Regions from separate parts of the Paraburkholderia largidicola genome, predicted to be linked through region 1. Evidence: predicted binding sites of a transcription regulator. Region 1 holds the regulator's gene; each other region holds the start of a gene.

Region 1 (4,190 bases):
AGTCGCGCATCGAGCAGATGGTCAACGAGACCGTGATGCAGGAGCTCACTTCCATGCGCGGCATGATGGAAGAGCAGTTCGCGGGCCTCGTGTGGGCCGATCGCCAGCGCCGCAGCCCGACGCATGCAGCGTTGACGCGACATCTGTTCGCCGCCGGCTTCTCGGCGCAGCTGGTGAAGATGGTGATCGACAACCTGCCCGAAGTCGAAGGGATGGACGAGGGCATGGAGTGGGTCAGGACGGTGCTCGAATCGAATGTGCCCGTGATGGAAAACGAAGACGCGCTGATGGAGCGCGGCGGCGTGTTCGCGCTGATGGGCCCGACGGGCGTCGGCAAGACCACGACCACGGCCAAGCTCGCCGCGCGCTGCGTGATGCGCTTCGGCGCCAGCAAGGTCGCGCTGCTCACCACCGACAGCTACCGGATCGGCGGTCACGAGCAACTGCGCATCTTCGGCAAGATTCTGGGCGTGTCGGTGCATGCCGTGAAGGACAGCGCCGACCTGCAACTGGCGCTCTCGGAACTGCGCAACAAACATATCGTGCTGATCGACACGATCGGCATGAGCCAGCGCGACCGTCTGGTTTCGGATCAGATCGCGATGCTGTGCCGCGCCGGTCAGCCTGTGCAGCGCCTGCTGCTGCTGAACGCGACGAGCCACGGCGACACGCTGAACGAAGTCGTGCAGGCCTATCAGAACGCGCCGGACCAGCAGCCGCTCGCCGGCTGCATCCTGACCAAGCTCGACGAAGCGACCAACCTGGGCAGCGTGCTCGATACGGTGATCCGCTACAAGCTGCCCGTGCACTACGTGTCGACGGGACAGAAGGTGCCGGAGAACCTGTACGTCGCGACGAAGAAATTCCTCATCAAGAGCGCCTTCTGCATTCCGCGCGAGAACTCGCCTTTCGTCCCGCAGGACGAGGACGTGCCGGCGCTGCTGTCGGCCCTGTCGGCCCGTTCGACCGCCGATCTGCACGAGGTTCGCTTTGGATAAATTCGTGCTGGACCAGGCTGAAGGACTGCGGCGTTTGCTTGCGCGCTCCGGCTCGCGGGTCATAGCGGTCGCAGGTGGCTCGCACGGCGTAGGCGTGACGACGACGGTGGTGAACCTCGCCGCGGCGCTCGCCGAGCAAGGCAAGGATGTGCTCGTCATCGACGAAAGTCTTGGCGAGCGTTCGGTGAGCGCCATGCTGGGCGGCGTGCGCAACGTGGGCAATGTCGCTGCCGTGATGCGCGGCGAGATGACGCTCGACGAAGCGGCCGGACGGCATTCGCTGGGCTTCGCGGTGCTCAATGCGTCGCGCGGCAATCGCGACAGCTGCACGCGCGAGCAGATGAGCGTGGTGCTGAGCGGACCGGCAGATGTGGTGCTGATCGATGCGCAGGTGGACCGAGAAGGCTCGCTGTCGGCGCTCGCGATGCAGTCGCACGACGTGATGGTGGTGACGCGCGTTGCGGCGCAGGCGATCACCGATGCGTATGCGTGCATGAAGCGCCTGCACTTCGCGCATGCGATCGCGCAGTTCCGCGTGCTCGTGAATCACGTGCAGAGCGTGGCCGATGCGCATACCGCGTTTGAGAACCTGGCGGGCGTGGCGGGGCGTTATCTCGCTGTGTCGCTTGAAGATGCCGGCTGCGTTGCAGCCGATCCTTTGATGGCGCGAGCCATGGAGTTGTCGCGTTGTGTCGTCGATGCTTTCCCATCGGCACCTGCTGCGCGTGATTTCCGTCATATCGCAGCCGAACTGCAGTACTGGCCGATGCGGCCAGCGATTTCGTCACGGACGCATGGCGTGCCGCCGACGACCGTAACAGCGGCGCAATTCGCCGATCAACCGTCAGCGCAGCACGCGTGAAGGCAAGGACAAGGGGAGCACGATGTACAACGCTCAAGGAAAAATTTCGCAAGCCGAGGTTCTGACGAAGTACGCACCGCTGGTGCGCCGTCTCGGTTTGCAGCTCGTGGCGAAGATGCCGGCAAGCGTCGATCTCGACGATCTGATTCAGGCGGGCATGATTGGTCTGCTGGACGCGGCGAGCCGCTACAAGGAAGACCAGGGCGCGCAGTTCGAGACGTACGCGAGCCAGCGGATTCGCGGCGCGATGCTCGACGAGCTGCGCAGTAACGACTGGTTGCCGCGGAGCTTGCGGCGGACGTCGCGCGAGGTCGAATCGGCCGTGCATCAGGTTGAGCAGTCGCTCGGGCGCTCGGCGAGCGAGACGGAGATTGCTGAGCATCTGAAGATGCCGCTCGATGAGTATCAGTCGATGTTGCAGGATCTGCACGGCAGTCAGTTGATCTATTACGAAGACTTCGATCGATCGGCCGATGATGAGCCGTTTCTGGATCGGTACTGCGTTGATCATTCTGATCCGTTGTCGGCATTGCTGGATGAGTCGCTGCGCGGGGCTTTGGTTGAGGCGATTGACCGGTTGCCCGAGCGGGAGAAGCTTTTGATGTCTCTCTATTACGAGCGTGGGCTGAATTTGCGGGAGATCGGCGCGGTGATGGAGGTCAGCGAGTCGCGGGTTTGTCAGTTGCATTCGCAGGCCGTTGCACGGCTTAGGACTCGCTTGCGCGAGCAGGCATGGGCTTCTGCCGAAACTAGCTAATGCGCTTTTGATTTTTGCCCTGCGGGCTGCTGGTTTTTTTGCTTCCTCTTTTTCTTCTTCGAGAGCCGATCTTTTATAGGTCGGCTTTTGTTTTTTGGGTTGTCTGCGGCGCTGGGTGGTTTTTTTGGCCTTTTCGCTGGCATCCACGATTTGTTAGCGTGCTTCAAGCGTCGCCCCTGTGCGGGGCGGCACCTACTTTTCTTTGCCGCCGCAAAGAAAAGTAGGCAAAAGAAAGCGGCTCACACCGCCAGTTCTTGTATTTGCCTGAGGGCCTCCACAGGTTCTTACACTTCACACGACAACCACGTGATCCACGTTCGTTGCCAGCGCTCTTGCAGTGCGCCTCACCCGCTTCACGCTCCCGCAATACAGCACGCCGTGCCAGATAGTCCACGGCCGCCCAGGTGGCAAACTGTGTGTAGGTTGTCGCGTCATATAGCTTGGCGCTCTTACATGGTGGAGCGTGTGCGCTTTCGGTCCGAAGTGAGGCGTGTGGAGTACTACGGCCTACACACAGTTTGCCACCTGGGCGGCGCATACCGTACGCTGCCGCTGGCCCGACTACGGATGTTTGAAGCGGGTGAGGCGCTTATTCGAAGCGTTGGCAACGAGCACTGACTGGGGCACTGCCGTGTGAGGGATGGGGACGTTGGGGGCCCGTGAATAGGAACACGGGCTGGCGGTGTGAGCCGCTTTCTTTTGCCTACTTTTCTTTGCGGCGGCAAAGAAAAGTAGGTGCCGCCCCGCACAGGGGCAACGCTTGCGAACCAGAAGCAAATCGCGGATGCCAGCGCAAACGCACAGCAAACCACCCAGCGTCGCAGACAAGCAAAAACCAAAACCAAAAACCAAAAAGCCGATACTCTCAACGAGCACCGGCCAAGTAAAAACCAAAAAAAACGGGGATAAAGAAGGGGGAGAACCCCTTCAAAAAAACTCACATTCCAAACGCTGGAACCCGCCCATCGGGCCCATACAACGCGCCTCGCTCGGGCCCAACAGCCACGTTCAGAGCGGCGAGCGCCCGCCGGTTGTACTCCATGCGAGTACGAATCAAAGCACCATTGGTCGTATTGAACCGCCGAGCCCGCTCAACAGCCTTCTGCAACAAAGACCACTGCGTCGCCAGACGAGAATCAGCAGCAACAGCCAGCTCCATCCCCTTCCATCCCGCCGGATACCCCAACTCAGCGAGTTGCGAATCTCGCGCCTTCTCCAGCGTGGAGAGCCGCTCCACCAGCTCCATCTTCTTTTCGACGATGGGCGGCAGCGTGTCGATGGGATGCACCGTGGTCAGCGCCCTCTCCTCGGCAGCGAGGACAGAAGCAAACAGCTCCACAGCGGAATATTCGTCGATGACGGTGGCAAGCAGGGCGTCTTTCATCACAAAGCAACTCGCTAGGCACCGGCTCGCGCAACACGCAAACCGGATTTGTCACAAATACCGCCCGGCACACGCCGCACCGTCCATCGGTGCGTCCATCAGTTGCCGGACGACTGGCTCTTCTTCTGCAACAGGTCGCGCGCCGTCGCCAGCACGCCATCGGCGATCTTGCCGGAGTCGATCGTCAAC
Region 2 (4,190 bases), on a different replicon from region 1:
GTCTCGCTCGATCAGATGACCGGGGCGGGGCGTTTCGTTCTTCGCAAGGTGTGACGGGTCTATGGACGAGGATCCTGCTTCCCGGGAACAGCCAGCGTCCGGCCGGTCCCGCGTCAGCACGCTTCGGCAGATACCCGGCAGCGTCTGGGTGTTGGGCTGCGTGAGCCTGTTGATGGACATCTCATCGGAGATCATCCACAGCCTGCTGCCGATGTTCATGCTGGCGAGCCTCGGCGCGAGCGCGACGACGATCGGATTGATCGAGGGCATTGCCGAGGCGACGGCGCCCATCGTCAAGGTCTTCTCCGGCGCGCTCAGCGATTACCTCGGCAATCGCAAGTGGCTCGCCGTCGCGGGCTACGGGCTGGGCGCGCTGAGCAAACCGTTGTTCGCGATTGCGCCGACCCTCGGCCTCGTCGTGACGGCGCGCGTCATAGACCGGATCGGCAAAGGCATTCGCGGCGCACCACGCGATGCGCTCGTCGCCGATGTCACGCCGCCGGACCTGCGCGGCGCCGCGTTCGGATTGCGGCAGTCGCTCGATACGGTGGGCGCGTTTCTCGGGCCCTTGCTCGCGGCCGCGATCATGCTGGTCTGGGCGAATGACTTCCGGCTGGCGTTCTGGCTCGCCGTCATTCCGGCAGTGCTGGCCGTTGCGTTGCTGACGGTCGGCATCAAAGAACCCGCGCGCGAGGCGGGCGCGAAGCGCGTCAATCCGATCCGGCGCGACAGCATTCGTCAACTCGATAACACCTTCTGGTGGATCGTCACCGTCGGCGCCGCGTTCGCACTCGCGCGCTTCAGCGAGGCGTTTCTCGTATTGCGCGCGCTGGCCAGCGGTGTGCCCGTTGCGCTGGTGCCGCTCGTGATGGTCGCGATGAACATCGTGTATTCGCTATCGGCTTATCCGCTCGGCAAGCTTGCCGACTCGATGAGCCATGTCAGGTTGCTGGTCGTCGGGCTCGTGATACTGGGCGTGTCCGATATCGTGCTTGCGCACGCGCTGCACTGGGGCATTCTGCTCGCGGGCATCGTGCTGTGGGGCCTGCATATGGGCATGACGCAAGGGCTGCTCGCGACGATGGTGTCGCACAGCGCGCCTGCGCATTTGCGCGGCACGGCGTTCGGTCTGTTCAATCTCGCGAGCGGACTGGTGACGCTGATCTCGAGCGTGATCGCGGGCGCGTTGTGGGACACGATAGGCGCGGCTGCGACCTTCCATGCGGGCGCGGCATTCTGCGTGGTCACGATCGTGCTGCTGCTGGCAAGTCCCGCGCGACGCGTCGGGCCGCGCGGTTAACCGGCGCGGGCGAGCGAGGCTTACATTGCCTCGCTGTGAAATAACTTTGCTAACCCCGCGCGGCATGCAACAGGTTGTCTGCCTGAAAGATTTGCGGATAGATTGGCAACCGGATTGTCAGTCAAAGTTATTACCGCGTTAGCGATAAACGAGGTTTTATCGATTCATGCTTTCATGATGCTATAAAGCTTGCATAATTATTCGTAACAATAAAATCAAAGATGTTCTCTTTGTAATGCCTGTGAATGAAAATGGAAGAAGTAAGGCTTGGGTTAATAAATAGATATATGTATCAGTATGTTGCAGCGTTTTTGCTTGGCATAAATGGGTGGCGTCAACGTTGTAATCTCACATCGTTTTCGAGCGAGTATTACCGCGAGAAACCTAAAGCAATATTTGGAGGCGTCGTAAACCCCATCGAGTAGTGGCGCAAAGCAATGAATAAAACGCGCTGCCGCTCATGTCGATCTTTCCAGAACCGAAAGGGGTTGAAATGCTGAACATCAATACGAACATCATGTCGCTGACGGCGCAGAACAATCTGTCGGGTTCGCAAAATGCGCTCTCGCAGGCGATCAACCGTCTGTCGTCGGGCAAGCGCATCAACACGGCCGCTGACGACGCGGCGGGCCTCGCGATCGCAACCTCGCAGACGGCTTCGATCAATGCGTTGACGCAGGGCGCTGCAAACGCGAACAACGGCATTTCGATGGTGCAGACCACGAACGGCGCGCTGCAATCGATCGTCGACAACCTGCAACGCATCCGTCAGCTGGCAGTGGAAGCAGGCGACGGTTCGCTCGACTCGAACGCGCTCGCCAACCTGCAGGCCGAAGTGTCGACGCGTCTGACGGAAATCACGCGCGTTGCGCAACAGACTACGTTCAACGGTCAGGCAGTGCTGAACGGTGTCGGCTCGGTCAACTTCCAGATCGGCGCGTTCAATGGCCAGCAGATCACCGCGAACTTCGGCACGCAGAGCTGGGACTCGAACTCGCTCGGCATCAGCGGTTTGAGCGTGGCGACGGCTTCGGGTGCACAAGCCGCCATGAGCTCGATCGATAACGTGCTGACGAGCGTGAACACGTTCCAGGCCACGCTCGGCGCCACGCAGAACACGTTCCAGGCCGCCATTTCGACGACACAAACGGAAGCGACCAATATGAGCGCCGCCGAATCGCAGATCACCGACGCGGACTTCGCGACGGAAACGGCCAATCTGTCGAAGGCTCAGGTGTTGCAGCAAGCGGGCATCTCGGTGCTCGCGCAAGCGAACTCGATGCCGCAGCAGGTGCTGAAGCTTCTGCAGTAACGGGAACGGCATTGTGCATCCTGTGTCGGGCGAGCGGGATGCACGGTGTTGCCTGATGGGATCATCTTTAAGTTCGCCAATGCGCTTAAGGTCTCGACGATTCGAGCGACGGGTAAAGGCGCGCAAGCATTGCATCGAACGTTGCTTCCGATACGCGCCCCAAGTGCTTTTCCAGCAATCGCCCGTTGGCGTCGTAAAAGAGCGTGGTCGGATAAGCGGTGACATTCACGCTTTTCGCGAGCGCCAGTTGCGGATCGAAATAGGCGTTGTCGATGTGCAACTTGAGGTCTGCCAGAAATGTCTGGACCGTGTGGCGGTCTTCGCCCTGATTCACGAAAACCAGATCGAGTTCGGGATGTCTTGCCTGCTCGCTGGCCAGCACGGGCATTTCCCCTCGACAGGGTCCGCACCATGTCGCCCACAGATTGACGACAAGTGGTTTGCCGTTATTGCGCGCAAGTGGTTGCGGCATGCCGGCTTCGTCGGATAGCGATATCGCAGGCACGTGCGAGGGCTGATCGGATCGTTCGGCGACTTCGCCAGCGATGCCCCACGCGATCAGCCCCGATATCGCTGCGATGGCGAGCGGGCGTCGTATTGCCGATCGTCGTATCGCGGCAATGCCCGCGACGGCAATGCCCGCCACGATGCCCGGTATCACTGCGAATCCCGCGTCCCGGATATCGAGCATTGGCAGGAAGTTGCCGCGATAGCTCGGCAGATATTGAAGGACGAACGCCACCCGCGCGACGACCAGGCCAATGACTAACGCCGTCAAGAGGGCACGCTCGACTTCCGATCGCTTCTCGCCAGCGAACCTGCTGACGAATAACGCTACGGCAATGCCGATGAACAGTGCAAGAGGGCCGGCGGGAAGCGCCAGGGGACCGATATTCATTCGTTTGTTCCAGGTGCGTCATTGCGTGTCTAATGACCCGCAATATAGCGCCTGGCGTGCAAGTTGATGAATACCCTTAAGGCTCAGGAATATGCTCGTTCGTCTCGTTTCGGGCCGCTCGTGCTCTCGCGATCAGAATGCGAACTGTCCTTCCGCGGCGAACGTGGAGAGGGGATTGCGCGGACTTGGCGTTTCGCGCTTCTGCAATCCTTCCGGCAACGACGACTTGTCACCGGCACGGCCGATCGCGATCGCCGCTTCGACGGCATAGTCGTCGGGAACGGCCAGTTCCTCTCGGATGCGCTCGCGTTCGATCCCGGCAAGGCCATGAGCCTTCCAGCCGGACAGGCTCGCCTGCAGCGCGAAATAACCCCATGCGGCACCCGTATCGAACGAATGCGACGCTAGCGCGACTGCTTCGGTTGCGCCCGGCGGCGTGAATGACCGCTTCGACAGTACGATCAGGATAGCGGCGGCGTGTTGCGCCCAGCCTCGGTTGAACTCATTGAGAAAACTGAGAAAGCGGGTCCAGTGCTCTGTATCGCGTCGCGCATAGACGAAGCGCCATGGCTGCGAGTTATACGAAGAAGGCGCCCAGCGTGCTGCCTCGAGGAAAGTCAGCAGCGAGGAGTCCGGAATCGTGTCCTGCGCGAAGGCGCGAGGCGACCAGCGTTCCAGAA
Region 3 (4,190 bases), on a different replicon from region 1:
TTTTGGTGCTCATGCCCCCGTCGAAGCCGTTTGGACCGGCATCGAGCAAAAGATTGACGACCTTGCGCTGCCGAGGCGTGAGTACTTTGTCCTGATGGTTCATCCAGAAAATCGCTTTAGCGAGCGTGGCGTCCACGACACCGGACGCTTCGTCGCAGGACACTCGCACCTGTTCCACGAACCACAGAACCCATTCGGTCACGTCCAGTTCGCCGTGCTGGGCGCGCTCAAGCTGCTCGTAATAGTCGCGGCGCTTGTCGAGCAAGCGCTGCGAGGTGCGAATCAGGCGGCTGATTTCACCGCTGTCGCGCGCCAGCACAAGGTCGATGAGCACCCGACCGATGCGGCCGTTCCCGTCCTCAAAGGGATGAATCGTCTCGAACCACAGGTGAGCAAGTGCTGCTTTGACCAGATTGTCGTGCTCGGTCGGTGCGTTGAACCAGTCCAAAAACTTCTGCATTTCGACAGGGACGTTCGCGGATGATGGGGCCTCGTAGTGGACCCTTTCGCGTCCGACGCTCCCGCTGACGATTTGCATCGGCTCAGCATGGTCTCGGTAGGCGCCGACAAGCACTTTGGTCATGCCGGAGTAGCCGGTCGGGAAGAGCGCCGCCTGCCAGGCACACAAGCGCTCGTGCGTGAGAAGCGCCTCCCTTTGCCGCACGGCGTCATCCATGATGTCGAGCAAGCCTTCGACGCTTCGGGGCGCGATGGGGCCATCCTGATTCCCGACACCCAGTCGCCGCGCCACGGACGAACGCACTGCGGTGAGATCGATGCGTTCGCCCTCGATCGCGGCCGTCGCGACTGCATCCTGGCTCCAGGCCTCGGCGGCAAGTTCGAGGCGTTGCTCGAAGCCGAGACCCGCCAACTTGCCTTCAACGACACCCTGAGATCTGCGCGCACGGGCCACCTCGCCGCCGACGCGGACAGCGTCGTAGTGCATGCCTCGCCACGTGGCGGCCTGCCAGATGAGAGATGAGGTTGATGACATGGTGGTGAGGAGCGTTGAGTCGATTACGGGCGCTAATCGCCTCGAATTGTGAGTCGAATACGAGTATAGCCGACCGTGAGTCGATTGCGCGCCCAATCGACTCAAAACATGAGTCGAAACTCACTCGCCGTGGGGACTCAACTGCCCGGCGCCGCTTCTCGGCAGCGTGATCGACAGCCTTGCCATTCATCCGCCGATTTTTATTTTCACGCCGCACTCAAGATTTGACCCATTTTGCCGACCGCGAACGATTATTTGTTTTAAATCACCGATCGGTAAAAACGATTCGAGTAAAAACGCCCGAAGCATCGATATAAATCAAATCGTCGAAAATATTTTCCCGATCGGGCTTTGCCCGCACTTCAGCGCAGCGTCGATCCAGCCGTTACCACCTTCACGGAATTAACAAAACGGTACGCAATTTCAGGCAGTAAAAGCTGCCGGTTCAGTTGCGTGCCGCACGTTTGCTCAATTTGGAGAGGTCCATGTTTGTCGCTATTGGTTGGGTGCTGGTTCTCGGCTCTGTGATCGGGAGCTTCGTGGGAGTGGGCGGCCATTTGCCCGCGCTCGTTCAGCCTTTCGAACTGCTGTGCATTTTCGGCGCGGCAATGGGCGCGTTCGTCGTCAGCAATCCCGTTTCGGTATTGAAGAAAACCATCAAGGCTTTGCCTGGATGTTTCAAGGGCGGCAGTTATTCGAAAGAGGTTTATCTCGAACTGATTGCACTGCTTTACGAGTTGCTTCAGAAAGCGCGTAAGGAAGGCATGATGGCGCTCGAAGCCGACGTGAATGCGCCCGAAGAAAGCGCGCTTTTCCAGAAGTATTCACACGTTTTGAAGGACCATCATCTGCTCGATTTCATCGTCGATTATCTGCGGATGATGGCGACGGGTAACGTCAACGTGCACGAAATGCAGGATCTGATGGACGAAGAACTGGCGACGCATCACGCCGAGTCGTCCGTGGCCGCGAACGCGATCCAGAAAATGGCCGACGGCCTGCCCGCGTTCGGCATCGTCGCAGCCGTGATGGGCGTCGTGCACACGATGGGCTCGGTCGGCGCGCCGCCTGCCGTGCTTGGCGAGATGATCGCGGGCGCGCTGGTCGGTACGTTCCTCGGCATTCTGCTCGCGTATGGCTTCATCGGTCCCGTCGCCGATCTGCTCAACGCAAAGGGCCGCGCGGAAGCGAAGCCGTATCAGTGCGTGAAGGCCGTGCTGCTCGCGTCGCTGTCCGGCTATGCGCCGCCCGTGGCCGTCGAATTCGGCCGCAAAGTGCTGTTCACCGCGGACCGTCCGAGCTTCCAGGAGCTCGACGACGCCGTGCGCGCCACCAAGATGCCGAAGTCGGCCTGACGCACGCTCAAAGGGAGACTGTCATGGCCGAAAGACGACCTCGCGGCGAAGAGAGCGAGAAGACAGCCGCGCCCGTCATCGTGCGCCGCTCGAAGAAGGGCGACGATCACGGCGGGCACCACGGCGGCGCATGGAAAATCGCCTACGCGGACTTCGTGACCGCGATGATGGCGTTCTTCCTGCTGATGTGGCTGCTCGGCTCGACGTCGAAGTACGACAAGCAGGGTATCGAGGATTACTTCAACACGCCGCTGTCCAGCCTGCTCGGCGGCAACGAAGGGACGGCGGCTGCGCGTCCGAACGTGATCCAGGGCGGCGGCCGCGACATGTCCGACACGCGCCCCGGCGACGGCAAGAAGGCGCAGCAGGAGCCCGCCAAACCGACGCTCACGCAGGCGACGATGGCGCCCAACGACACCGCGCGTCTCGAACAGCTGAAGGCGAAGCTGTCGGCATTGATCGAGCAGACGCCCGCGCTGAAGGCGTTCAAGGATCAGATCCGCATCTCGATCACGAACGAGGGCTTGCGCATCGAGATCGTCGATTCGCTGAAGCGCCCGATGTTCGCGACGGGCAGCGCCAAACTGCAGAGCTACGCGGTGGAGATTCTCACGCAGATCGGCGCGTCGCTGAACGACGTCGATAACCGCATTTCGATTGCGGGCCACACGGACGCCGTCACCTACGCGAACGGCCCGGCAGGTTATTCGAACTGGGAGCTGTCGTCGGAACGCGCGAACGCGGCGCGGCGCGCGCTGGTCGCGGGCGGCATGCGCGAAGACAAATTGCTGCAGGTGCGCGGTCTCGCCGACGTGCTGCCGCTCAATGCGAACGTCGCCGACGAGCCGACCAACCGACGCATCAGCGTGCTCGTGCTGAACAAGGCCGCCGAGCAGGCGTTCTTCCGCGACGGCGGACGCACGTCGATCGATGAAGCACTGCCTGCGAGCGAGGCGATCCCCGGCGTGGTGTCGAAACTGAAGGTAAGCACGCGCAGCGCGTATTGATTTGCGTTGCAGTGTGTTCGGCCGCGCGCTTCGAAAGGAGCGCGCGGCTTTTTTTGCTTCGCTTCAGCGCGAGTTCACTGAACGAGTTGAACGCGCAATGTAACGGTCATACGCACTGTTTCTCCCAGCGACACATTCGCGTCGTCAAATGCATCCAGTCTTGCGCTCAGGCAAGGCAATTTCAGCGCCGTACTTCACAACCGCAACACGTTTCTGATATTGGTAGAGGGAGCGTAGCTGTTGCGCTTGCGCGAGATCACGCGTGCAAACGTGCATTTCCCTTCCAATGCTTCATTGACGGAGAACGACAATGCAAAGAAGACACTTCGTGACAGCAAGTGCTGCTGCACTCGCATACGGCAGTCTGCTGTTGTCGGGCTGCAGCACGACGACGAGCAGCGGCGAATCGGCCGCGACCGACATGTCCAAGCGGCAGTCGATCGACTCCAACGTCGACGGCGCGCTTTCGAAGCTCTACACGACCGTACAGGGCTCGCGTGAACTGGTCGGCAAGGCTCGAGGCGTCCTTGTGTTCCCATCCGTGCTGCAGGTGGGCTTCGTGGTGGGCGGGCAGTATGGCGAAGGCGCGCTGCGCGTCGGCGGCAGCACGGCGGGCTACTACAGCACGATCTCCGGCTCGTTCGGCCTGCAGGCGGGCGCACAGTCGAAGGCGATCATCTTCCTCTTCATGACGCAAGACGCGCTCGACAAGTTCCGCAACGCCAAGGGCTGGTCGGCGGGCGCCGATGCGTCGGTGGCGCTTCTGAAGGTGGGCGCGAACGGCGCACTCGATACAACGACGGCAACCGAACCCGTCGAAGCAATCGTCATGAC
Region 4 (4,190 bases), 1.2 Mb from region 1:
GGCCGATGTGCTCAACAGCGCGTTCCCGTGGTGCCGCGAATGGGAAGCCGATTTGCGCATGCTGTTCGCGGCCTATGTCGACGCGAAGCAGAAGCAAAGCGTGCTCGATTACGACGACTTGCTGCTCTACTGGTCGCACATGGCGGCCGAACCCGCCATTGCCGCGGATCTCTCCGGCCGTTTCGATCATGTGCTCGTCGACGAGTACCAGGACACCAACCGTCTGCAGGCGTCGATCCTGCTCGCGCTGAAACCCGACGGACACGGCCTGACGGTGGTCGGCGACGACGCGCAGTCGATCTATTCGTTTCGCGGCGCGACCGTGCGCAACATTCTCGATTTCCCCGCGCATTTCGATCCGCCCGCGAAGCAGGTCACGCTGGAGCACAACTACCGCTCGACACAGCCGATTCTCGAAGCATCCAACGCGGTGATCGGCCTTGCGTCCGAGCGTTACACGAAGAATCTGTGGACCGACAAGGCGTCGGCGCAACGCCCGCATCTCGTCACCGTCGCCGACGACGCCGATCAGGCGCGCTACATCGTCGAGCAGGTGCTCGCCGCGCGCGAGGCGGGCATGAAACTGAAGGCGCAGGCCGTGCTGTTTCGCGCCGCGCATCACAGCGCCGCGCTCGAAATCGAACTGACGCGGCGCAACATTCCGTTCGTGAAGTTCGGCGGCCTGAAGTTTCTCGACTCCGTTCATGTGAAGGACGTGCTGGCCGTGCTGCGCTGGGCGGAGAATCCGCGCGATCGCGTCGCGGGTTTTCGCGTCGTGCAGTTGCTGCCGGGCGTCGGGCCGGCAACGGCTGCGCGTGTGCTCGACGATATCGCCGCGCGGGCCGATGCGCTGCAGTCAGGCGGCGCGCCCGATGCCGCGCATGGTGTGTCGGGCTGCACGGCGAATGCGCTCGCCGCGTTCACGCCGCCGGCGCGCGCGCTCGAAGACTGGCATCCGTTCGTCGCGATGATGGCGTCGGCATGCGGTCGGCAGACGCCGTGGCCCGCCGAGTTCGAAATGGTGCGCCGCTGGTACGAGCCGCATCTCGAGCGCAATCACGAGGACGCGTCGATTCGCCAGGCCGATCTCGCGCAGATGGAAAGCATCGCGGGCACGTACGCGTCGCGCGAGCGCTTCCTGACGGAACTGACGCTCGATCCGCCCGACGCCACCAGTGACGAATCCGGCGTTCCGCTGATCGACGAAGACTATCTGATCCTGTCGACGATCCATTCGGCGAAAGGGCAGGAGTGGCGCAACGTGTTCGTACTCAATGGCGTCGACGGCTGCATTCCGTCCGATCTCGGCACGGGCAGTGAAGAGGAAATCGACGAGGAGCGGCGTCTGCTCTATGTCGCGATGACGCGCGCGAAAGAGGAACTGCATATCGTCATGCCGCAGCGCTTCTACGTGCACAACCAGACGCATCTCGCCGACCGGCATGTTTGGGCGTCGCGCACGCGCTTCATTCCGGCGCATCTGCTGCCGATGTTCGATTCGCATGCGTGGCCGCCCGCGCCCGTCGTGTCGGCGCCGACGCGAGCGGGGCTGGCCGCGGCCGCGCAAGCCAAAATAGAAATCGCGGCGAAGCTCAGAAAAATGTGGGACTGAGCTTGCCGCGATCTGATGGCGTCCCGTTCGACGCCCTGTGTCGCGAAACGAGGCCTAGCGCGACTGCCGCTGTTGCTGCTGCTGCGGGCGCGGCGGCGGCATGAAGAAGTTGCGCAACCAGGCGGCGAGTCGCGTGAACACGTCGTACGGCTCTTCAACGAAAATTTCCGGCTTCAGCAGTCGCAGATATTCCATGATCTGCTGCGCTTCCTGCTTCTGGAACGAGCCGTGCGAAATGCCCAGACGCAACAGACCGCGCAATTCGCCGAGTTTTTCACGGGCGGCGCTGCCCACGCTGGTTTCGCATGCGACCTTCGCTTCATACACCCGCTGACGCAGCGATTCCGCCAGGCGCCACGCGGGCGTCTGCATCACTTCCTCGAGCGCCTGGATATCCTGTGCCGCCGACTTGATCTGCGCGGCGAGCGGGTCCACCAGCGAAGGCGCGCCTTCCGCTTCCTTGACGATCGCGGCGGCCCACTCGCGGCTCTGCTTCGCGAGTTCTTCCGGCGTCCATTCCGAGCGCGCGGCGAAGCCGAAACCGAACTCGTTCGCCTGCTTCATCAGAATCGCGACGACGTCCGGAAACTCCTTGTCCAGCGTGCGTTTCGCCCATGCGTACTGGCCGCCTTGCAGCATCCGCTGCACGGCGTGCTCCGTCAGCGGCACCATGTTGTCGAGGAGCTTCGCGCGCAAAAAATCCTCGAACGACGGCGTCGCGAACTGCGGGTCCAGCTTCACTGAAACCCGCACGAACGCCTCGAAGTCCTTTCGCAAGGATGCGAGCGTTTCGTCCTTGATGTTAAGGGTAATCTGACCCATGTCTTATCCCGTTTCGTCGACCGCGCGAACACCGTCGAGGGTTTCGCCTCGTGCCGTGCGCCCCCGTGCGTTGGCGGCACCGATATCCGGCGCGGTTCTGTCCGGCTTGCCGGCTTGCCGTCGATAGACGCTGCCGGGTTCACGGACCACGAGTGTTTATCGGCGGATTGAAAGGGAACTTGAGGGCGGCGCGCCGTCCCGTCGAACGGCGCGCGAGGGCGTGGTCCGGCGTTACTTCAGTACGACGCCTTGCCAGAGGAAGAACACGGCGAGGCCGACCGCGATGGTGAGCAGCGGCCGGCGCGTGAGGGCGCTGACGGCAACGGCGGCCAGCGCGCCGACCAGTTGCGGGTTGCGCCACGTGAGTTCGGCGTCCGTGCCGTGCGGCGACACGGTCATCGGCACGATGATGGCCGTCAGCACGGTGACGGGCACGAAGCCGAGCGCGGTGCGCACGAGCGGCGGAAACACGATGCGGTCGCCGAGCACGAACACGGCGGCGCGGATCAGCCACGTGATGACGGCCATGCCGAGTATCAGAAGCACGTAGTTCATCGCGATGCCTCCGCCGCGCGGGTGCGCTGGAACGCCGGCAGGGACAGCAGCACGCCGACCGCCACGCCGACGAACACAGCGCCCAGCAGGCCGAGCTTGTACGGCCAGTCTTGCCAGAAGAACGCCAGCGCGCCGGCCGTGGCCGCCGCAGCGAGATAGCGCACGGCGACGAGCTGCGGCACGACGATCGCGATGAATGTCGCGGCCATCGCGAAGTCGAGCCCGAGCGATTGCAGGCCGGGGAAGGCCGCGCCGAACAGCAGGCCGATCAGCGTGCAGATCTGCCAGTTGATATACATCGATAGGCCGGAGCCGAGGAAGTAGTAAGGGCCGACCGAGCCCGGCGGATGCAGCCGGTAGTGCGCCCACGCGACGGCGAAGACTTCGTCGGTGAGCAGGCCGCCGAGCGCCCAGCGCCAGCGCGACGGCAGATGCGACACGTACGGCGCAAGCGTCGCGCTGTAGAGCACGTGACGCGCATTGACGACGAGCGTCGTCGCCCAGATGACGGCGCAGCTCGCGTGGCCCGCGATCAGGCCGAGTGCGAGGAATTGGGCCGATCCGGCGAACACGATCAGCGACATCAGCTGGCCGTGCCAGAGGTGCATCGGACCAGATGCGACGAGCGTGCCGTAGATCACGCCGAACGGTAACGCGCCGATGATCATCGGCAGCGTGTCGCGCGCGCCGGCTGTGAATTCCTTGAGACGGTGAGCGGGTTGTGCAGGGTGAGTCAATCTTTCCTCCTCGTTAGGGCCGAGCATAGCCGGGCGAGGGGAGCGGCGGCTTGTACGTTCTTGCGCTTGGGCGTGTCGATGTGAGGGATTTGCTGCGGTGCGGTCTCAGTGCCTAGCTGCCCGGTGCCGCGTGCGGAGTGAGCTTGCGCGCGCGGTCCGTTCAGGACGACTGCCAGCGCCCCGGCGGCACGCCGAACATGCGCCGGAAATGCCGCGTGAAGTGGCTTTGATCGGTGAAGCCGCCTGCCGCCGCCACATCGGCCACCGATACGCCCGCGCGCAACGGCGCGAGCGAGCGCTGCAGGCGGACCTGATTGCGCCACGCGTGCGGCGGCAGTCCCGTCGCGCGGGTGAAGAGCCGCGCGGCGTGAAACTGCGACAGGCCGACGGCATCGGCGAGATTCGCGAGCTTGAGCGGCGCGGCCAGGTCGCCCGCCAGTTGCTCTTTCATCGTGACGACGCGC

Evidence for each region. Region 1 encodes FliA, which starts transcription of late flagellar genes. Its sites were predicted from a motif close to CTAAAGTTTNNNNNNNNNNNGCCGNTA; they were not measured.
Region 2: a site for FliA is predicted at 1,685-1,711, ahead of PPGU16_RS35995 (flagellin domain-containing protein). Genes of this name have one in related genera too.
Region 3: a site for FliA is predicted at 1,211-1,237, ahead of motA (flagellar motor stator protein MotA). Genes of this name have one in related genera too.
Region 4: a site for FliA is predicted at 2,592-2,618, ahead of PPGU16_RS04460 (DUF4088 family protein). Genes of this name have one in related genera too.

Annotation. Positions count from the first base shown of each region.
Region 1 is NZ_AP023174.1:3,560,781-3,564,970, reverse strand. Features, by position in the region: gene flhF (flagellar biosynthesis GTPase FlhF) at 1-998, shown strand, start outside; gene PPGU16_RS15900 (nucleotide-binding protein) at 991-1,860, shown strand; gene PPGU16_RS15895 (RNA polymerase sigma factor FliA) at 1,883-2,617, shown strand; gene PPGU16_RS15890 (flagella synthesis protein FlgN) at 3,555-4,001, opposite strand; gene flgM (flagellar biosynthesis anti-sigma factor FlgM) at 4,100-4,190, opposite strand, start outside.
Region 2 is NZ_AP023176.1:1,620,998-1,625,187, reverse strand. Features, by position in the region: gene PPGU16_RS36005 (serine hydrolase) at 1-54, shown strand, start outside; gene PPGU16_RS36000 (MFS transporter) at 62-1,300, shown strand; gene PPGU16_RS35995 (flagellin domain-containing protein) at 1,794-2,612, shown strand; gene PPGU16_RS35990 (TlpA disulfide reductase family protein) at 2,698-3,510, opposite strand; gene PPGU16_RS35985 (nitroreductase family protein) at 3,643-4,190, opposite strand, start outside.
Region 3 is NZ_AP023175.1:1,850,140-1,854,329, reverse strand. Features, by position in the region: gene PPGU16_RS25025 (Fic family protein) at 1-946, opposite strand, end outside; gene motA (flagellar motor stator protein MotA) at 1,480-2,349, shown strand; gene motB (flagellar motor protein MotB) at 2,373-3,356, shown strand; gene PPGU16_RS25010 (BPSL1445 family SYLF domain-containing lipoprotein) at 3,667-4,190, shown strand, end outside.
Region 4 is NZ_AP023174.1:994,922-999,111, forward strand. Features, by position in the region: gene PPGU16_RS04455 (ATP-dependent helicase) at 1-1,612, shown strand, start outside; gene PPGU16_RS04460 (DUF4088 family protein) at 1,667-2,434, opposite strand; gene PPGU16_RS04465 (AzlD domain-containing protein) at 2,666-2,989, opposite strand; gene PPGU16_RS04470 (AzlC family ABC transporter permease) at 2,986-3,753, opposite strand; gene PPGU16_RS04475 (AraC family transcriptional regulator) at 3,887-4,190, opposite strand, start outside.